2 regions of the Methylobacterium sp. AC690 genome follow, and region 1 is predicted to be linked to the other one. Evidence: riboswitches for the same ligand, from Rfam matches in the RefSeq annotation. Region 1 holds a riboswitch; the other holds the start of a gene.
What was found. Region 1 has a riboswitch for cobalamin ahead of AC0IY1_RS00925 (CbtB domain-containing protein). Riboswitches for the same ligand answer to the same signal wherever they lie in the genome.
Positions count from the first base shown of each region.

Region 2: it holds a riboswitch for cobalamin, as region 1 does, so the genes downstream of both, AC0IY1_RS15235 (TonB-dependent siderophore receptor) here and AC0IY1_RS00925 (CbtB domain-containing protein) in region 1, are expected to answer to the same signal.

Region 1 is NZ_CEEDOX010000001.1:189,320-194,976, reverse strand. It holds gene cobN (cobaltochelatase subunit CobN) at 1-643, opposite strand, end outside; gene cobW (cobalamin biosynthesis protein CobW) at 653-1,687, opposite strand; gene AC0IY1_RS00935 (DUF1636 family protein) at 1,684-2,103, opposite strand; gene AC0IY1_RS00930 (CbtA family protein) at 2,096-2,851, opposite strand; gene AC0IY1_RS00925 (CbtB domain-containing protein) at 2,879-3,055, opposite strand; cobalamin riboswitch at 3,110-3,302, opposite strand; gene cobU (bifunctional adenosylcobinamide kinase/adenosylcobinamide-phosphate guanylyltransferase) at 3,409-3,921, shown strand; gene cobO (cob(I)yrinic acid a,c-diamide adenosyltransferase) at 3,918-4,529, shown strand; gene AC0IY1_RS00910 (hypothetical protein) at 4,529-5,245, shown strand; gene AC0IY1_RS00905 (cobyric acid synthase) at 5,242-5,657, shown strand, end outside.
Region 2 is NZ_CEEDOX010000012.1:71,533-77,189, forward strand. It holds gene AC0IY1_RS15230 (ABC transporter substrate-binding protein) at 1-651, opposite strand, end outside; gene AC0IY1_RS15235 (TonB-dependent siderophore receptor) at 686-2,887, opposite strand; cobalamin riboswitch at 2,999-3,207, opposite strand; gene AC0IY1_RS15240 (PAS domain-containing protein) at 3,592-5,657, opposite strand, start outside.

The DNA.
Region 1 (5,657 bases):
CCACCAGCAGCGCCAGGGGCGCCTCCGCCGGGGCGGTCCGGAACGGCCGTCCGGCGGCGAGCGCCTGGTCGTCCGCGACGGGGCCGCAGCCCGGGCAGCAGACGAATCCGCGGGGCAGGGGCAGCGGCGGTTCGACCGGCCCGGCATAGCCGATCGCGGCAGCCAGGCGTCCGATCAGGCGGCGCAGGTTTGCCGCGCCCCCGGCGCGGAAGTAGGCGTCGAAGTCGGAGGCGAGCTCCGGCTTCGTGGAATAGGCGTCGAGGCGTGGGTCGGGCCGGTCGTCGCCCGGCAGCACCACGAGGGCGACCCCGGCGGCGCGGGCGGCCGCGCTGGCGCGCTCGATCCCGTAGCGCCAGTAATCGAGCCCGCCGAGGCAGCGGATCACCACGATCCGCGCCCGGGCGATCACCGACTCGACGTAGAGGTCGACCGACATCGGGTGGCGGAGCTTGGCGAGCTTGGCGAGTCGCAGGGTCGGGGCCGCGTCCGAGGCTGCCGGAAACACCGCCGCGTAGGCGCCGGCCATGCCGAACAGGTCGGAATCCGTGAAGGAGAGGAAGACGATGTCGCCCGGCGCCTGACCGAGATCGATCGCGGCTTCGCCCTCGTCGAGGGAGACCGTATCGATGCGGATCAGGTGCATGGCGGGCGCTTATCCCGCCAGGGCGGCGGCGACGGCGCCCTGGTCGAAGCCCTTGAGGCCGATCACCACGAGGCGGCCGTCGCGGGGCTCGCTGGACTTCCAGGGGCGGTCGTAATGGTGGGCGATGCGGGCGCCGACGCCCTGGACCACGAGGCGCATCGGCTTGCCGGTGACCTCGGCGAAGCCCTTGATGCGCAGCACGCCCTCGGTCTCGGCGGCGCGGGCGACGCGAAGCGCCAGGTCCTCGGCGGAGGCCGTGGCCGCCACGGGCAGCGCCACCGAATCGAAGTCGTCGTGGTCGTGGTCCTCGCCGTCGCCGTGGTGGGAGGGACGCGCGTCGAGGTCGTCCTCGGCCGCCGCCTGGATTCCCAGGATCACGCGCGGGTCGAGGCGGCCGTGCTCGGCCTCCACCATCTTCACCGCGCGGGGCAGGTGTTCGGTGACCTCGGCGCGCACCTTGGCGCGCCCGGCCTCGTCGAGGAGGTCGGCCTTGTTCATCACCACGAGGTCGGCGCAGAGGAGCTGGTCCTCGAACACTTCTTCCAGCGGATTGTCGTGGTCGACGCTGGCGTCGTCGGCGCGCTGGGCGGCCAGCGCCGCCGGGTCGTCGGCGAAGAAGCCCGCGGCCACGGCGGGGCCGTCGATGACCGCGACCACGCCGTCCACCGTCACCCGCGAGCGGATCGCCGGCCACTGGAAGGCCTGGACCAGGGGCTTCGGCAGGGCGAGGCCCGAGGTCTCGATCAGGATGTGCTCGGGCGGATCGGCCCGGTCGAGGAGCTTGTTCAGGGCCGGCACGAAGTCGTCGGCCACGGTGCAGCAGATGCAGCCGTTGGCGAGCTCGACGATGTCCTCGTCGCCGCAGCCCTCGATGCCGCAGGCGGCCAGGAACGAGCCGTCGAAGCCGATGTCGCCGAACTCGTTGACGATGATGGCGAGGCGCTGGCCGCCGGCGTTCTCCACGAGGTGGCGCACCAGGGTGGTCTTGCCGGCCCCGAGGAAGCCCGTGACGATGGTGCAGGGGATCTTGGCGACGAGGGTCATTCGGCGGCGTCCGTGATGCGGGGCGCCGCGAGCGGCGGCAGAGGAGCGGGGAACGGCGGGATGCGGGCGACGACGCCCTTGCGGAATTCCTGGGGCCGCGCCTTCCAGGGCACGATGCCGTCCGCTGTCTCGGCGTAGAGCGCGACGCCGTCCAGGATGGTGCCGGCGGAGGCAACCGGGTCGAGGTCGCCGTAGACGTAGGTCCAGCGGCCTTGCGAGGCGACCGCCACGGTGCAGGGGCGCTTGCAGACCGAGAGGCATTCGACGCTCTCGACCGTGATGCCGGGGTGGGCCCCGGTGCTCACGGCCTCCTGGAGCGCCGCCAGCAGGCGGGCGCCGGCGCGGGGCTCCGCCGTATCGCCGGCCGCCCGGCAGGTGGCGCAGACGTAGAGGGTGACGGGCGCGGCCTCAGGCATGGGTCGGCCGGGTTCGGCCGAAGAGGCCCCAGGCCCAGCCATAGGCCAACCCGATCACCGCCCAGAACACGAAGGCGATGCCGAGCGAGCGCGCGGCGAACTGGGCGGCGTAGGAGGCCGGCAGGTTCGAGGCGGCGTGGCTCGCCTCCGGCGCCCCGGCAAGATGGGGCGCCACGAGGAGCACGAGGCCGCCCGCGATGGTGATCGGCGCCCGCCGGATCGCGATGAGGTAGAGGCCCATGGCGGTGGCCGCGGCGGTCATCACCCACCAGAACTGGCGGTCGGCCAGCGGCGCGGCCTCCATGCCGGGGAGTTCCGGGGCCAGGCCGAGGGCCGGGGCCAGCGCCACGGCGAGGAAGCCCCCGATGGCGAAGCGCAGGCCGGCCTCGGGGCTGGGCTCGCGGTGGCAGGCGAGGAGCACGGCACCGAGCAGGAGCGCGTAGCCGACGCCGCCCACCAGGGTGGCCAGCGCCGTGAAGGCCATGCGCGGCAGGCCGGGGCCCGGCTGCCAGTCGGGCGCGACTTCGCCGCCCGCCACCGAGGGGGCCTTGGTGCCGTGATCGTGACCGCCGTGGACGCGGACGATCAGGGAAGCGGGGGTCGGCCGGCCGGGCGCGGCGGAGGCCTGCGTCTCGTAGCGCTCGGCCGCGATGATGAGCGGCGAGGTGAGCGCGAGCTGCAGGCCCGTCGCGACGACAGCCGCGAGGAAGCCGGCGACCAGGGCCGCCGACACGAGCCGGATGATCATGGGCGGTTCTGCCTTAAGCGGAGGCGCTCAGTGGCAGGGGAAGTTCTGGCTGTGCCGGAAGTCGTGCGCCGCGTTGTGCAGCGCCATCGCCGGGGCGAAGCCGGCCATGAACACGAGGCCGAGGCCGAGGAAGGCGGCCACGAACACGGCGCCGAGGCGCTCGTTGGTGCGGCTGCCGGTCAGGACGAGGGTGTTGGTCGACATCGGGTACATCTCCTGGCCACCCCGCCGGCGGCCGTCAAGGATGGGGCGTGGACGGCAGGTCCACTTTCGACGGCAGGTCTCCTGGCTCGCGGGTCGCTGGTCCTGCCGCCTTCCCGGATCGCTCCAGTGGCTGATGGCAGTCCCGTCTCCGCTCACAGTTGCGGGGGCAGCCGCGGTTTCAGGGTCGCCCCCTCACCGCATTCCCTTTTCACCCCGTCGCCGGGGCACCGTCCGATCCTCGCTTCTACGCGGTTGCCGATCCGCTGACAACGCGGCCCGGGCGGGTTTCCCGCCTTTGACCTCGGACCTCGATATCGGGCACAGCATGCCCCATGCCGCATCCTCCACCCCGAATGATCCTCGTGCTCGGCGGCGCGCGCTCGGGCAAGAGCGCCCATGCCGAGGCGCTGATCGAGGCCCAGCCTCGACCCTGGCTCTACCTCGCCACCGCCCAGGCCTGGGACGACGAGATGCGGGAGCGCATCGCGCTCCACCGCGCCCGCCGCCCGGAGGGCTGGATCACGCAGGACGTGCCGATCGCCCTGGCCGAGGCGGTCGCCGCCGCGACCGGGCCGGTGCTGGTCGATTGCCTCACCCTCTGGCTCACCAACCTCATCCTGGCCGAGGCCGACCTCGAGGCTGCCACCGCCGCGCTGCTCGCGGCCTGTGCGGCGGCCCCCGGCCCGGTGGTCCTGGTCGGCAACGAGGTCGGCCTCGGGATCGTGCCGGACAACGCCCTCGCGCGCCGCTTCCGCGATGCCGCCGGGCGCCTGCACCAGCGCCTCGCGGCCCAGGCGGACCGCGTCGTCCTCACGGTGGCGGGCCTGCCGATGATCGTGAAACCCCAACCCGGAGCCACCCCATGACGGACGCCGAGACCGAGGCCGCGCGGCACCGCGAGAAGATGGAGAAGCGCAAGGCCGTCCAGGACGCCGAGGTGGCGGAGAAGACGATCGAGAAGGGGCTCCTCATCGTCAATACCGGTCCCGGAAAGGGCAAGACCACGGCGGCCCTCGGGCTGATGCTGCGGGCCCTCGGCCATGGCTGGCGCGTCGGCGTGGTGCAGTTCATCAAGGGCGCCTGGGACACCGGCGAGAAGCACGCCCTCAAGGCTTTCGGCGATCAGATCGATTGGCACACGCTCGGCGAAGGCTTCACCTGGGAGACCCAGGACAAGGCCCGCGACATCGCCGCCGCCGAGCACGCCTGGGCCAAGGCCCTCGAGCTCATGGCCGATCCGACGATCCGCCTCGTTGTGCTGGACGAGCTCAACATCGCGCTGCGCTACGACTACCTCGATCTCGACGCCGTGGTGGCGGCCTTCCGGGGGCGCCGACCGGACCTCCACGTCATCGTCACCGGCCGCAACGCCAAGCCGGCCCTGATCGAGGCCGCCGACCTCGTCACCGAGATGGGCAGCGTGAAGCACCACTTCGCCGCCGGGGTGAAGGCGCAGGCGGGGATCGAGTTCTGATGCGGGCGGCCATCGTGGCGGTCGCGCTGTCCACCGTGCTGGGAGCGCACGGAGTCCGGGCCGACCCGGCCGGGCCGTGGCCCGCCACCTATCTGGGCCGCGTCGAGGCCCTGGCCGTGGTGGAGGGGCTGAACGCCCGGCTGCTCGCCAGCCGCTCCGCCACCGCGACCCTCGAAGGCTGGTGCGCCGAGCACGGCATGGCCGCGACCCCCCGGCTCGCCGCGAACCTGCAGCGCGGCGCGGACAAGCCGGCCTCGGAGGAGACGCGCCGGCGCCTGAATGCCGGGCCCGACACGCTCCTGCGCTACCGTCAGGTGAAGCTCGCCTGCGGCGACCACGTCCTGTCCGAGGCGGACAACTGGTACGTGCCCGAGCGCCTGACCCCGGAGATGAACCGCCTTCTCGAGACCACCGACACACCGTTCGGCCGGGTGGTCCAGGCCCTCGGCACGACGCGGCAGACCATCGGTGCCGAGCTCCTGTGGCAGCCCCTGCCGCACGGGTGGGACCAGGCGCCGCCCCCGGCGGCGACCTGCGGCGACCTCGCGATCCCGGACCATCTGTTCCGGCATCGGGCCGTGCTGTTCACGGCGGAGCGCGTACCGTTCGCGGAGGTGGTCGAGACCTACGGGGCCGCCATCCTGGCCTTTCATCGCGCCGGGCGCCCCGTCGATCCGGCCTGCGCGACGTCCCCGTCGGGGCGGCCACAGCCATGACCCGCGCCCTCATGATCCAGGGCACCGGCTCGGATGTCGGCAAGTCGCTGATCGTCGCCGGGCTGTGCCGGGTCTTCGCCCGGCGCGGGCTCGCCGTGCGGCCGTTCAAGCCGCAGAACATGTCGAACAACGCCGCCGTCACGGCCGATGGCGGCGAGATCGGGCGGGCCCAGGCCTTGCAGGCGCGGGCGGCCGGCGTGGCGCTCTCGGTGCACATGAACCCGGTGCTGCTGAAGCCCCAGAGCGAGACCGGCAGCCAGGTCGTGGTCCAGGGCCGCATGGTCGGCACCGCCAAGGCGCGGGACTACCAGGCCTGGAAACCGCGCCTCCTCGCCTCGGTGCTGGAAAGCTTCGCGTATCTGAAGGCCGAGGCCGACCTCGTGGTGGTCGAGGGGGCGGGCTCGGCCTCCGA
Region 2 (5,657 bases), on a different contig from region 1:
CATCCCGCGCACCGGGCTGTCGGCCATGGACGCGATGGCCGCGTCCTCGCGGGCCTTCAACTCGCTCGCCAGCGTCTCGGCCCGAGTCGAGACGTCGAAGATCCGACCGAGCTCGCGGACGTTGCGGTGGACCAGGTGCATGGTGAAGGGCAGCGTGCGCACGCCATCGCCCGGGGCTGAGTTGTCCTTGCCGACGCAATCGGCCGGCGACACGTAGACGGGCACGCCCAGGTCACTGAACTGCTCACGCCGGGCCACGGCCCCGTGCGGGCCGATGTGCCAGGCGAACATCGCCGTCACGAGGTCGGGCGCTTGATTGAGCACGGATTCGAAGCTCGGCGTGTTGTCGGCGAGCCGTGGCACCTGTGCGTTCGCCGCCTCGAAGGGCTTGGCGACGGATCCGAACCAGACGGCGGTGCCGACGACGCGGTGGGCGAGACCGAGGGCGTACAGAATTTCCGTCTGCGTCTGGCCCACGGAGACGACCCTCCTCGGCGCCTCCTTAAGCGTGATGTCCGTTCCGCAGTTCTCCAGGGTAAGGGGGTAGCGCGTCGGCTCGGCTCGAACCATGCCGCCGGATGCGATCAGCAAGGCCGCCCCGAGCATGGCCAGCCCAGTTCCGGCCCGGGACGTCGTTGCGGTTCCCTCCATGGGATTGCGCAGTCCGGCCGGGAGCACGCGCTCGTCAGAACCGTGCCAGCAGCGAACCCGTGATGCGACGAGGCGAACCGGTATCGACGCGGAACTGGCTGACGGAGCCGACGTAGTAGGCGGTGTCAAAAACGTTCTCCACGTTGATGCTGAAGCGGAAGTTCTCGAACTTGTAGTAGGCAAGCGCGTCGGCGACGACGTAGGTCGGCAGCTTGAAGCCGGAATTGGACGCGTCGCCCGCCCGCTCGCCTGCCGCGCGCACGCCACCGCCGATGCCGAGCCCTCGAAGGAGGCCGGCCTGGACCTCGTAGACCGCCAGCATGGTGCCGCTGTGCTCGGGGATGTTGAGCAGCGGGGCGCCGAGCGGGAGCACGTTGTCCTTGGTGATGAACGCATCCGTAAAGGCGTATCCGCCGATGATGCGCAGCTCCGGCGTGAGCTGGCCCGCTGCGGAGAACTCGAAGCCCTGGCTGCGCACGCCCCCGGCCGCGATCTGGAAGCCGCTATTGCTAGGGTCGGCGGTGAGGACGTTTTGACGGTCGATGCGGAAGGCCGCGCCGGTCAGCATCAAGGCACCGCCGTATAGCTCGACCTTGACCCCGGCTTCGTAGCCGAGGCCCGTCTCAGGCTCGAACGGCCGCGACTGGGCCCCGAGGCTCGCGTCGGTGCCGATGTTGGGACGGAAGCTGGTGCTGACGTTGGCGTAGAGGGCGAGCTCGGGAAGGGGCTGATAGACGAGGCCGGCCCGCGGCGAGGCGGCGGCCCGGGTCTGCTCGCCGCTCGTGTTCCCGACGCGCTGCTTGAAGGACCGCTCGAACAGGTCGAAGCGCACGCCGGCGAGCGCCTTCCATTGTGGAGCGAGGTCGATCAGGTCCTGGGCGTAGAAGCCGGTATCTGTCACGCTCTCCAGGGTGTTGGAGGCGCGCGTGAGCGGCGGCAGGGGCTGGCCGTAGCGCGGGTTGTAGATGTCGAGGGCGTAGGGGAACGTGTTGAAGTTCGAACGCAGGTAGAGCTGCCGGTTATCGAAATCCTCGCGGTCGAAGCCGAGGAGCACGGTGTGGCCGATGTCGCCGGTCGTGAACTTGCCGACGATCTCGGCCTGGCCGATGGCCGAGTCGTAGCTGTAATCGCGATAGTTGCGGTCGCGGATGACCGTGCGGTTGTCGGATCGGAGGCCGCGGCCCTCGGCGCTCTCGCCGTTGAGGGTGCCGGTGTTGAACTGCGCCGCGAGCCGCATCTGCCAGTCCGCGTCGAAGCGGTGGTCGAGGCGCACCTGCAGCACCTCGTCGGTCTGGCGGGTGACCTGTCCGGGTTCGCCGAGGAAGCGGGAGATCGGCACGAACCCGAGCTGCTTGTTTATCGCGACCACGCCACGGTCGACGATGACGTTGTTGCGGGTGACCGAGGCCTCGACCGTGAGCTTGGTGTCCGGCGTCACCTGCCAGCTGAGGACGGGGGCGATGAAGAGCCGGTCGTCGCCGACGAAGTCGCGGTAGCTGTTCTGGCTCCCGCCCGCGAAGTTAAAGCGGTAGAGCAGCGTCTTTTCGTCGTTGAGGGCACCACCGGAATCGACGGTGCCGCGGAATTGCTCGAACGAGCCCCAGAGCCCGCCCATCTCGACGAAGCGGGTGGCGGTGGGCTGCTTGGTGATGATGTTGACGAGGCCGCCGGGGTCGCTGCGACCGAACAGGGCGCCACCCGCCCCCTTGAGCACCTCGATGCGCTCGATGTTCTGGGTGTCGATGAGCGGGGGCGGGCCGCCTCGGTTGGCCGCCAGGCCGTTGCGGTAGACCTCGGCCGTCGTCACACCGCGGATGGCGTAGGCGAACGTGCCCAGCCCGCCGAAGTTGTTGGTCTGGGTCAGCCCAGGCACGTAGTCGAAGGCGCGGTCGACACGGGTGGCGTTGACGTCGGTGATGAGCTCGCGCGGCACGACGGTGACCACCTGCGGAACGTCGAGCTGGCGCGTGTTGGTCTTGGTGCTCGATACCGCACGATCCGAGCGGAAGCCCGGGGTCGGCCCGATTATGCTGATCGCGTCGAAGGAGCGACCGAGGACGTCCGAGCGGACGGGTCTACCTGCGTTGGCCTCGACAGAGAGTGTGTCGAGGGCGACCGCCGCATCCTGGGCTTGCACCTCGCTAATCAGCAAGCCTGCTGCAAGGATCGTGCTCCCGCGGAGAAGGCGCGAGAGGCGGCGGTGTCGCCGACAAGGAAATTGGAGAACAAAGACCATCGGGCGAGCCCCACCGCTTGCCGGGGCCGCGTGTCGATGGAGCGCGCGTGCGCGATGAAGATCCGATGGACCCGCGTCGAACAGCGACCCACCGGACACCCCGCCCGCGAGACCAAAACAACCGCCAAGGCAGGTCTCCTGGCTCACGGGTCGTCACCGCTGCCTGACCTTCCCAGCACGAGTTGCCAGTGGTCATGTTCGGCAGCGGCTCACCGCTCACAGTTGCGGGGGCAGCTCCGGTCTCGCCCTTACAGGCTTCACCGAATTCCCTCTTAGCTCACGATCACGGGACCGTGAGAACCTTGACGGCTCCACCGGCATCTTCCGGCTGGACAAGTCAACGGAGTAGACACCGACACTTGGGGGCGAGAGGTAGGGGAGCTGTTTGTAACGGCTGATGTGTCTCAAACGACACAACGGCTTCGGCACGATTTAGCTGTTCCGAAAGGGTGTCGCTACCTGCTCACTCCGACAATGAACGACCCTGCAAGAAGACTGGGCAAGAGGACATGTACGGCGAAATTGGGTAGGGAATCATCCGTCCGCTCTACGGCTGGGTTGGGTGGTTTGCAGCCTGTCTGCTTACGGTTCGTAGGACGCGGGAAGCTGACGTTCAGCCGTGGACGATTGATTAACCCGTATTTCCATTGGCGCCTACAAGCTCGATTTTTGGCGTTAAGCGTACCTGGGTAACCCGGCGACCTTTATGCTTCGATGATCGAGCGGATCTTGCTCGCAAGTCCTTCGACCGGAAAAGGCTTAGTGATCATCTGCATACCGGGTGCGAGGTGGCCTGCACCGAAGGCAGCGTTCTCCGCGTAGCCTGTCATGAACAACACCTTCAGGTCCGGCCGCCCGGTTCGGGCCTGGTCCGCGAGCTGTCGGCCGTTGAGCCCAGGCAGACCGACATCCGTAACTAGGAGGTCGATGCGCGCGTCCGACTGCAGGATGCGGAGGCCGGAAGGCCCGTCAGGCGCTTCCCGGGTGGCGTACCCGAGTTCACCCAGCACCTCGACGACGAGGGTTCGCACCGTATCGTCGTCCTCGACCACCAAGACCGTCTCGCCAAGTTCGGCACGGGGCGTCTCGCCCCTGGTGGTGCCAGGCTCTTCGAACTCACCGAAAAACCGTGGCAGGTAGAGCTTCACCGAGGTGCCTTTCCCGGTCTCGGAGTAGATTTTGACGTTGCCCTCCGACTGCTTGGCGAACCCATAGATCATGCTCAGCCCGAGCCCGGTGCCCTGCCCGATGGGCTTCGTCGTGAAGAACGGATCGAACGCCTTCGCGATGACGTCCGGCGGCATGCCGGAGCCGGTGTCGGTCACGCAGATGCAGATGTATTGTCCGGCCCGCACCCCGATCTCGCGCGCGACATAGGCATCGTCGAGGAAGCTGTTCGCCGTCTCGATGATGAGCCTGCCTCCCTCCGGCATCGCGTCGCGGGCGTTGATGGCGAGGTTCAGGAGGGCGTTCTCCAATTGGTTCGGGTCGCACAGCGTCAGCCATAGGCCGCCCGAGATCACGACCTCTAAGCGGACGCGCTCACCCAATGTTCGACGGAGAAGGTCATCCATAGAGCCGACGAGCCGGTTCACGTCGACGGCCTTCGCTTCCAGCGGCTGCTGACGCGAGAAGGCGAGAAGGCGATGGGTGAGGGCAGCAGCACGTTGGGCGGACGCCATGGCGAGGTTGGAGTAGCGCGACAGGTTCTCGGTCCGGCCCTCGTTGATGCGGGTCTGCATCAGGTCGAGCGACCCGACGATGCCGGTGAGCAGGTTGTTGAAATCGTGTGCGATCCCCCCGGTCAGCTGTCCGACGGCCTCCATCTTCTGGGACTGGCGCAACTGCTCCTCGGCCTGCTCGCGTTCGGCAATGGCCTCTTGGACGCGGGCCTCCAAGGTGTCGTTCATCTCTCGCAAGGCGACCTCGGACGCCTTCGTCGCGGTGACGTCGTAGATCACGCCCACGTGTCGCAATTCGGAGGAAGCGTCGTCGCGAACGGCCTCGCCACGCCGGGCGAGCCAGCGCGTCTCGCCCATGTCAGCCAGCCGGACACGCATCTCGGCGTAGGGAAGCTCCCCTGCCTCGCGGAGGCCCGGGTTCAGCAAGGGACCACCGTCGATGACAAGGGCGTTGACCGCGCTGACCGACAGGTTGACCGCCGGGACGACGCCAAGGAGGGCGCAGAACTGGGGAGATACCTCGACGGTGGCGAAGCCCGGCACGAACTCGAACGTGCCGATGCGGCCCGCGGTCTGGGCGATGCGCAACCGCTCGACGACCCGCTTCTGTTCGGTGATCTCGACGAGGGCGCCGGTGAAGCGTGAGGGGCTACCATCAGCGTCATAATCGCACCGTCCGCGGGCATGGACCCAACGGATCGCACCGTCCGGCGCCTGAAGGCGATATTCCCTGTCGAAGACCTCTGCGCCATTCAGGATGCCGCTGACCGCCAGGCGTACCCTGGATCGGTCCTGTGAATGGATGCGGTTGAAGAAGGCGGTGGTGGGAACGCCATCCGTGCCGACATCCTGCCCAATCCCGTTGAGCAGGGCGAAGCGGTCGTCGACGTGGAGGCGCTTTCCCGGAATGTCCCAAGCCCAGGTCCCGGCGATACCCGCCGCCGCCACGGTGATCTTCAGTTGCCGCTGCGCTTCGGCCAAGCGCCGCTCGATACTGGCCAGTCGCTCCTGCGCGACCGCCCCCTGGTGCGAGGGTGTGACGTCCACCTGGGAGGCAAAAAAGTACATGAGCCCGCCGGTCTTGTCGA